2 linked regions of the Thiocapsa rosea genome follow. The protein of the gene in region 2 interacts with the protein of the main gene of each other region in a pairwise test. Links are inferred from orthologs where the notes say so. Each region holds a gene or a part of one and is shown on either strand. Other genes may lie near its edges.

Region 1 (3,628 bases), 2.9 Mb from region 2 along the record:
GCCGGCCTCGCGCGCGATCTCGCCGACCTCGCGGTGCAGGGCCTCGGCCTCCGAGCCCAGCTCGGCGAGGTCCCCCAACACCAGCCAGCGACGGCCCGACAGGCCCGCAAGGACCTGGATCGCAGCGGCGATCGAGTCCGGGTTGGCGTTGTAGGTGTCGTCGATGACGCCTAACTCGCCACACCGACGGGGACAGAGACGGCCCTTCACGGGCGTCAGCGTCGCAAGACCCGCCTGGATCGCGCCCGGCTCGATCCCGAGCGCCAGCGCCATCGCCGCGGCGGCCAAGGCGTTGCGGGCGTTGTGTTCGCCGGCCAGACGCAGGGCGATCGGGATCGCCTTGCCCTCGTGATGCGCGACGACGTGCGTGGCAAAACCCGCCTCGGTCCACTCGACCCGGATCGCCGAGCGATCCGCCCGGAGGTCGGCCCGGAGATCCGCAGGGCCATCCAGTCCGAACGTCAGGGCGCGGCGGCCCGCGGCCAGCTCGCGCCAGAGACCCGCGTACGGGGAATCGCCGGCGAAGACGAACACCCCGTCGCCCGACAAACCGCGGGCGATTTCACCTTTGGCACGGGCAACGCCGTCGACGCTGCCGAAGCCCTCCAGGTGAGCGCGGCCGGCATTGGTGATGAGGGCGACATCCGGACGGGCGATGTCGGTCATATAGCCGATCTCGCCGTGGTGATTGGCGCCCATTTCCAGGACGAGAAAGTCTTCGTCCCGAGCGCTCAACAGGGTCAAGGGCATCCCGATATCGTTGTTCAGATTGCCGCGGGTCGCGCGGACGCTGCCGACCTGATCGAGGATGGCGGCAACCATCTCCTTCACCGTGGTCTTGCCGTTGCTCCCCGTGATGGCGACGACCCGACCGGGGAAGACATCGCGCCAAGCCGCGGCGAGGGCCCCGAGCCCGGAGCGGGTGTCCTCGACGATCCACTGAGGCAGGTCCACCGGAAGCGGATGGTCGACCATCGCGGCGACGGCACCCGCGGCGCGCGCGGCAGCGACATGGTCATGCCCGTCGAAGCGCTCGCCGCGCAGGGCGACGAAGAGCTGGCCGCTGCAATCGGCACGGCTGTCGGTGCCGACCGAGACGAAGCGGCGATCTTCGCCTTCGAAACGGCCACCGGCGCGAGCAACGGCTTCGGAGAGAGACCACATCACCGGCGCCCCTCCTGCCATTCCCGCAAGGCTTCGACAACGTGGGCGCGGTCGCTGAAGCCGAGGACGCGGTCCGCCATCATGGCTTGACCTCGCGTCGCGCCAGCAGCATCGAGGGCTGCGGATCGTCCGGCGGCACGTTGAACAGACGCAGGGCGCCTTCCATGACCTTCTGGAACACAGGCGCGGCGACCAATCCGCCGTAGTAGGCCTTACCCTTCGGCTCGTCGATCATCACGGCGATCACCAGGCGCGGCGAACCCGCCGGAGCAAAGCCCGCGAAGACCGCCTGATAGAGCCCGCCGCCATAGCCGGCACGCCCTGCGGATTTTTTCGCCGTTCCTGTCTTTCCGGCGACCCGATAACCGGTGATGGCGGCACGTCTCGCGGTGCCTTGGTCGGAGACCACCGTCTCCATCATCGCCCGCACCTTGCGCGCCGTGTCGGCGCTGAGCACGCGCGTCTCCTCGGGCCCATGCGCAGGCGACGCGGGATCCTGCCTCAACAGGGAGACCGGGCGCTTGATCCCGTCGGCAGCCAACACGCCATAGGCTTGCGCCAGCTGCAGTGCCGTCACCGACAGGCCGTATCCGAAGGCCTGGGTGGCATGCTCGAAGACGCGCCAGGTTGAATGATGTCGCAGCACGCCCCGGCTCTCGCCCGGGACACCGACAGCGGTCGCATGGCCGAAGCCGAGCTGATCGTAAAGACCCCAAAGATCGCCGTAGCTCATCATCTGGGCGATCTTCACGACGCCGACGTTGCTCGATTTGGTGATGACGCCGGTCGCATCGAGGTTGCCGTAGTTGCGCACGTCCTTCACGGTGTTGCGTCCGACCGCCATCGATCCGCCCCGTGTCGCGATCGTCGTGGTCGGCTTGATCAAACCCCGCTCCAGTGCGGCGGCCACGACGAACGGCTTGATCGTCGAGCCCGGCTCCATGACGTCGGTTACGGCACGGTTGCGGCGACGCTCGCTGCTGCCGCCGCGCGCGGCGTTCGGGTTGTAGCCCGGCTGGTTGACCATCGCGAGGATCTCGCCGGTCTCGACATCCAAGGCCACCAGCGTTCCGCCGACCGCCTTGTGCTCGGCAACGGCGGCCTTGAGCTCGCGGTAGGCAAGAAACTGCAGGCGTCGGTCGAGGCTGAGCGCGAGATCCGCGCCCTGTCGCGGCGCACGGACCTGCTCGATCTCCTGCACGATCTGCTGTCGACCGTCGCGAATGACGCGACGCAGACCGGGCTCCGACTTCAGCCAAGAGTCGTACGTGAGCTCGATACCCTCCTGGCCCTTGTCGTCGATGTCGGTAAACCCGAGGACGTGCCCGAAGACCTCGACACCCGGATAGAAGCGACGGTACTCGGTCTCGAAGTCCACGCCGCCGAGATTGTGATCGGCGATGACCTGTCGCACCGCGCGCGCTTCCTCGAAGCTGACGCGCCGCTTGAGATAGAGAAACCCGCGTTGGGAGGTGGCGTCGAGGCGCTCCTGCAGCGCCTTCGGATCAAGCCCCAACGCAACGGCCAACGGCGGGATCGCATCGCGTCGCTCCACCAGCTTGCGCGGCTCGCCCCAAACGGTTTCCACCGGCGTGCTCACCGCCAGCGGCTCGCCGTTGCGGTCGGTGATCATGCCGCGACGCGCGGCAATCTCGCCGACGCGCAGATAACGGCGCTCGCCTTCGCTGCGCAGATAATCGGTCTCGACGACTTGCCGATAGAAGACCGCCACCGAGAGGATGACGAAGGCGCTCGACAGGACACCGACCAACAGGCGGCGACGCAACGCGAGATTCGGCCTGGCTCGCCGCCGCTCCGGACGTCGGGCACGGCGGTTACGGGTAGGCACGGCCGACCTCCTCGATCATCAAGACATCCTCGAACCTTGGATTGAACATGCCCAACTGGGCCCTGGCTTTACGCTCGACCCGAACGTGCGTCGAGAGGGCAGCCTCCTCGAGACGGAGCCGATTCCACTCCACGTCGACGGCGTCGCGCTGGGCGCGCAGCTCCTGCAATTGACCGAAATGGATCCGCGTCTGGTACTTGGTGTACACCACGGCGACCGCCGAGAGGGTCACGGCCAAGGCCAACCCGATCAGAATCCAGAGCGGTCGCGCACTCATGAGAGGCGCTCCGCGACACGCATGATGGCGCTGCGTGCACGTGGATTGGACGCGACCTCGTCGGGCGAAGGACGCACCGGCTTGCCGAGGATGCGCAAGCGCCCGAGCGATTCCTCCGCGGTGACCGGAAGACCTTTGGGCAGGACGGGACCGCGCGACTGCGTGCGCATGAAACGCTTGACGATACGGTCCTCCAGGGAATGAAAACTGATGACGACCAGCCGTCCGGCATGTGCCAAAAGGTCGCAGGATTGGCGCAGGCAATCCTGAATCTCATCGAGTTCGTCGTTGATCCGGATGCGCAGGGCCTGGAAGGTCCGAGTTGCCGGGTGCTTGCC
Region 2 (5,683 bases):
CTTCAGACCGCTGCGCGACTCCGGGTCGAGGTGCGTGATGTCGTCGATCGCGAGCTTCAAACGGTGGCGGCAAAGATAGTTGGCGCGCCCCTTCAACAAGGCGGCCCGCACCGCAACGCCGAGCGCAGCCCGGACCAGCGGTAGATCGCGATGAAACAACTGGTCCTGCAGGTTGCGCGTCCCGGTGGAGATCAGGACCTTGCGCCCGGAGAGGATGGCCGGCACCAGGTAAGCGAAGGTCTTGCCGGTGCCGGTGCCCGCCTCGCAGATGAGTGTGCCGCCCTCCTCCATGAGGGCGGCGATCCGCTCGGCCATCGCCTGTTGTTGCGCCCGATGGGCGAAACCCGGCAGGCGCTCGGAGAGCCGGCCGTTCGGGCCGAAGATGTCGCCGAGATCGGCCATGACGGAGGCGTGGTGCCCTGAGCGTGCCGCTGTCGGCGCGCTCAGTTCCCGCTCGCCCGCTTCTCCGCCTCGGTCGCGCCGGCGATATCGCCGGCGCGACGTTTGGACTCGGCGATGACCCGCCAGTTGTCTTGCTTGACGTTCGGTGTGTCGCCCGCGAGATCGTTCGAGCGGGAGGCGAGATTACCGGCTTGCGCGGCCTGACCCTGCTCGAGACGGACTCGGGCGAGACGGTTCCAGAGGTAGGCCTCGCGCGGTGCGATCCGCAACGAACGCTCGAGCGAGGCCGCGGCACCCGCATAGTCACCCGACTGGCGCTGCTGCTCGGCCTGGCGAGCCAAGGCGTCCGCGGCCGGCGGCAGACCGGGTGCGGCCAACGGCGGTGCCGGCGGGATCGCAGCGACCTGCACCGGTGGAGCCGGCGGCGGAGCGGCCGGCGCTGGAGCAGGGGGCGGCGGGGGCGCCTGCGCCCGATCTGGCGCAGGCGGGGTCGGCGGCGCCTTGGCCTCGGGTTTGGGCGGGGTCTGCGCAACCTTCGGCGCAGGTGGAGCGGGGGTCGGAGGCTTCGCAGCAGCAGGAGCGGGCGCCGGCGGGGTGGCCTTCGCCTGAGTGGGCGCCTGAGTCGGCGACGGAGCCGGCGTGGCTGCCGGCTTGGCGGCAGGCGCGGGCTGAACCGGCGTCTGGGCGACGCTCGGCGCGGCGGCGGCCGGCTCCGGCGGCGGCGCGGGAGCGGGCTCGGCCGCCGGATCCCGATAGGCAAAGACCCTCGTCTGCTGCTTCTTGGGCGCTGCCGGTTGCTCCGGCGCGGGCGGCGCGGCCGGCTCAGCCTCCGCGACGACAGGCTCGCGGGGCGTGACCTGAAGCACCGGCGCCGGACCGTCCTCGCGCTGCCCTGTCGCACAGGCCGTCAGGACCAACCCGGCCATCAAGATTATTGGCGCTCTAGTCATCAGTTGTAGAAATCACTCATAAAAAGATTCTTTCTGGACGACGCCTTAGGCGCCTCCTTGGGTTCGGGCGCAGATTCCGGCTCGGGCGCGGACGGCGCACCGGACTGAGCCAGGTCCTGCGTATCGCCGCGCGTCGGCGCGGGCTTCTTCGCCCCCCCGCCACCGCGTGCTGTCGGCGCCGTGCCGGCGATATAGGGCGCTTCGCCCTTGCCGGCCACAACCACCCCCTCCGGCGGGATATCCGACAGTGGCTCGTTGGGGATCGCCAGCATGAAATCGCCCCAAACACGCAGTGCACCGGCCCCTCCGGCCAACCCCATCGGCTGATAATCATCGCGACCGACCCAGACGACGGCAACCTTGTCACCGCTGAATCCGGCATACCAACTGTCGCGCATCTCGTCCGTGGTGCCGGTCTTGCCGGCCATCGTCATCCCCTTCGGCAGTTTCTCGCCGAGCCAGCGTGCAGTGCCGTGCGTGACCACGCGCTGCATCGCCCAGGTCGTCAGATAGGCCGCCCGGGGATCGACCACGGCCTCGACGGCCAGCGGATAGCGGTTGAGCGGCCGCCCGTTGGGATCCATGACCTCGCGAATCGCCCGCAACGGCGCACGATAGCCCCCGGCGGCGATTGTCTGATAGACCTGCGCGACCTCCAAGGGCGACAAGGAGACCGCTCCGAGCAACATCGCGGGCACCTTGCTGATGCGCCGCTGCGCACCGAGCCGATAGAGCGTGTCGGTCACCTCGGTGATGCCGAGACTCAACCCCAGATGGACCGTCGCCAGATTGAGCGAGCTGCTGAGGGCGCGATGCAAGGTCACGGACCCGTTGACCCGGCGGTCATAGTTCTTGGGTGCCCAGATCTTGTCGCCGACCCGCATGCTGACCGGCGTGTCCTGCAGGCTGGTGGTCAAACTGTAGCGCTCGGGTTTCGACAAGGCGGCCAGATAGATGGCCGGCTTGACCAGCGAGCCGATGGAGCGCACCGAATCGAGTGCGCGATTGAACCCGGCATAGCCGGCCTCGCGCCCCCCGGCGAGCGCCAGAACCTCGCCCTGAGCCACCGAGGTGACCACCGCCGCGGCTTCCAGCGAGCCGGCCTTCATCCTGCGCGATTTCTCCAACTCGGAAAGCCGAGACGGCAGGGCCTTCTCGACCTCGAACTGCACCAGCGGGTCGAGCGTCGTGAAGATATTCAAACCCTCGGATCGGAGATCCTCCTCGCGGTAATCGCGCTGGAGTTGGCGCCGAACCAGGGAAATGAAGTCGGGATAGCTCCCGACCGGCCGACCGCCGCCTTCGGCAATCCCGAGGGGAGCGCCCTTGGCCGCCTCGGCATCGGCTTGGCTGATGACACCGTCGCGCGCCATCAGATCCAGCACCAGATTGCGCCGCTTGAGCGCCGCCTCGGAACGACGCCGCGGATCCAGGCTCGACGGCGCTTGGACCATTCCGGCCAACAGCGCCGTTTCCGGGATACCGAGTTCTTCAATCGGTTTGTTGAAAAAGAAGCTGCTCGCCAGACCGAAGCCGTGGATCGCGCGGCTGCCGTCTTGGCCCAGATAGATCTCGTTGGCGTAGGCCTCGAGGATCTCGTCCTTGCTGTAGCGCCGCTCGAGCAGCAACGCCATCAGGGCCTCGTTGATCTTGCGCTCGAAGGTGCGATCCGCGGTGAGATAGAAGTTCTTGACCAACTGCTGGGTCAGGGTGCTCGCCCCCTCGACCACGCCCCCGGCCCGCAGGTTGCTGAAGGAGGCGCGCACGATTCCGCGCGGATCCACGCCGATATGCCGATAGAAGCTGCGGTCCTCCACCGCGATCAGCGTGCGGATCAACAGATCCGGGATGTCCTTGCGGCGCAGCAGGACGCGGTCCTCGTTGTGCGTCGGATAGATGCTGGCGATCAACATCGGATCCAGACGCACGAGTGCCGGGGCCGGACCGCCGGAGGCATCGTCCAGCTCGGCGACGCGCCCCTCGGCAAGGCCGACCTTCAGGGCGTACGCGGGCTCTTCGCCATCCCAGAACCGAAAGGAGCGTGTTCGGATCAGGAAGCGCTCGCCGTCGCGGCTGTAGCTGCCGGGCACATCCGGGGCGGCGGTGCGCCGATAGTTCAGACGGTCAAGCTCGGCCTGGAGCTGATCGCCGAGCAGCGGCCGATCCGCATACAGCTCCAAGGGACGCGCAAAGACCCGGGCCGGCAGCGCCCAGCGTTGCCCCTCGAATTTCCCGCGCACGACGCGGTCGAGATGGATGCTGTAGAGGGTGCCGGCGAGACCGACGCCGACCAGAATCAGCAGGATCCAGCGGAACAGAAATCCGCCGATCCCGCGGCGTCGACGCACGGGGGCGCGACCTGGACGTCGTGCCACGTCAGCACCCCCGCTCGAAACCGGGATTCGAGCTGGGAGCCAAGCCGGCATCGAGCAGGTCTGCCGCGCGCCGCGGCCCCGTGCTCATCGGCAAGGGATGAAAGGGATGGATGGAGAGAACGCCGAAATACATCGGATGGGCGATCCTTTTATGGAAGTTTCAGATGCTTATGGTCCCACTTGCTGCATGAGGATACAACCTGAGGGGATCGACGGAGCAGGCTCGGCACACGGCGCGAGCGGTTCTCGAGGCCGTTGCGCAGCGGGCGCACTCGGCATCGGCCGCTGCGGATCGCCGTCGATCAGGTCTTGATCCCGACCCCGCGACGCAGCAAGTACAGGCTGAAGGTGCCGAGAATCAGGATAAACATCGCGATGATCCCGAAGGCCATCTCGACGGGGATATCGCTCACACCCTGGAGCCCGTAGCGGAAGGCGTTGACCATGTAGAGGACCGGATTGGCCAGCGACACGCCCTGCCAAAACTCGGGCAGCAGCTCGATCGAGTAAAAGACGCCGCCCAGATAGGTCAAGGGCGTCAACACGAAGGTCGGCACGATCGAGATGTCGTCGAAGCTGTTGGCATAAATGGCGTTGATGAAGCCGCCGAGCGCGAAGAGCACCGCGGTCATGGTGATCACGAGGAGGGTCACGGTCACGCTGTGGATACGGATCTCGGTGAAGAACATGGCGACCAGCATCACGGCCACCCCGACCACCAGGCCTCGCGCCACCCCGCCGGTGACGTAGCCCGCAAGGATCACCCAATTCGGCGCCGGCGAGACCAGCAGCTCCTCGATGTAGCGCGAGAATTTGCTGCTGTAGAAGGACGACACGACGTTGGAATAGGCATTGGTGATGACGCCCATCAGCACCAAGCCGGGCACGATGAAGTCGAGATAGTCCAGGCCGCCCATGGTGCCGATCCGATCGCCGATCAGACGACCGAAGATCACGAAATAGAGCGTGGTCGTGATGACCGACGGCAGAATCGTCTGGACCCAGATCCGGGTGAACCGCAGGATCTCCTTGACGAAGATCGTCTGAAAGCTGATCCAGTGACGATACCAGCCGACACCCGTCCTGCTCACGCTATCACCTCGCGCGCCGCATCGGGCGCGTCTGCCGGATCGGAACTCGACCACCCGGCTCCGGCGCGGCGATCGACCATCTCCAGAAAGAGCCGCTCCAAGCGATTCTGCTTGTTGCGCAGGCTGATCACCTCGATGCCGTTGCGCGACAGGGCCTCGAACAAACCGTTGATGGTGTGCTCGCGGCTCATCTCCACCTCCAGCGTACAGTCATCGAGGTGCTGGAGCACGAAACCGCCGAGCTGGGGCAGCTCGGAGAGCCGACCCTTCAGATTCAAGACAAAGGTCTCGGTGTGGAGCCGGCTCAGCAAAGCAAGGATGCTGGTGCGTTCCGCGATCTCGCCGTGGTTGATGATCGCGATGTTCCGGCAGAGACTTTCGGCCTCTTCGAGATAATGGGTCGTGAGGATGATGGTCGTCCCGCCGGCGTTGAGTTCGCGCAGGAAGGTCCACATCGAGCGACGAATCTCGATGTCCACGCCCGCGGTCGGCTCGTCGAGGATCAGCAGGCGCGGCTCGTGCACCAATGCCCGCGCGATCATCAGGCGCCGCTTCAGCCCCCCGGAGAGCTTGCGCATCTCGGTGTCGCGCCGGTCCCACAGATCGAGCTGCTTGAGATAACGCTCGGCGCGCACCTTCGCCTCGCGTCGCGGGATACCGTAGTAGCCGGCCTGATTGACCACCACCTCCGCCACCGGCAGGAAGAGATTGAAGTTGAACTCTTGCGGCACGAGGCCGATGAATGACTTCACCAGCTCGGGCGTGCGATCCTGATCCTCGCCGAAGACCTCGACGCTGCCGCCGGTCTTGTTCACCAGCGAGGCGAGGATGCCGATGAAGGTCGACTTGCCCGCCCCGTTCGGTC

Evidence for each region.
Region 1: the proteins of mrcB (region 2) and BDD21_RS04010 interact in binary tests that used the Escherichia coli proteins (3 or more experiments, as listed by UniProt). The link is inferred for Thiocapsa rosea from one-to-one orthologs.

What each region holds. Positions count from the first base shown.
Region 1 is NZ_RBXL01000001.1:893,088-896,715, forward strand. The notes cover bases 629-3,628. They hold BDD21_RS04010 (peptidoglycan D,D-transpeptidase FtsI family protein), read right to left. Parts: upstream 3,014-3,628; coding sequence 1,244-3,013; downstream 629-1,243. Other genes in these bases: BDD21_RS04005 (UDP-N-acetylmuramoyl-tripeptide--D-alanyl-D-alanine ligase), read right to left, coding at 629-1,164; ftsL (cell division protein FtsL), read right to left, coding at 3,000-3,290; rsmH (16S rRNA (cytosine(1402)-N(4))-methyltransferase RsmH), read right to left, coding at 3,287-3,628. Outside these bases: more of BDD21_RS04005, read right to left, coding at 1-628. UniProt on the Escherichia coli protein: Essential cell division protein that catalyzes cross-linking of the peptidoglycan cell wall at the division septum. Required for localization of FtsN.
Region 2 is NZ_RBXL01000001.1:3,820,544-3,826,226, reverse strand. What follows is about bases 1,066-4,112. They hold mrcB (penicillin-binding protein 1B), read right to left. Parts: upstream 3,779-4,112; coding sequence 1,352-3,778; downstream 1,066-1,351. Other genes in these bases: BDD21_RS17230 (ABC transporter permease), read right to left, coding at 4,030-4,112; BDD21_RS17240 (tetratricopeptide repeat protein), read right to left, coding at 1,066-1,328. Also shown: DNA repair helicase YoaA, read right to left, coding at 1-402; more of BDD21_RS17240, read right to left, coding at 444-1,065; more of BDD21_RS17230, read right to left, coding at 4,113-4,818; BDD21_RS17225 (ABC transporter ATP-binding protein), read right to left, coding at 4,815-5,683. UniProt on the Escherichia coli protein: Cell wall formation. Synthesis of cross-linked peptidoglycan from the lipid intermediates.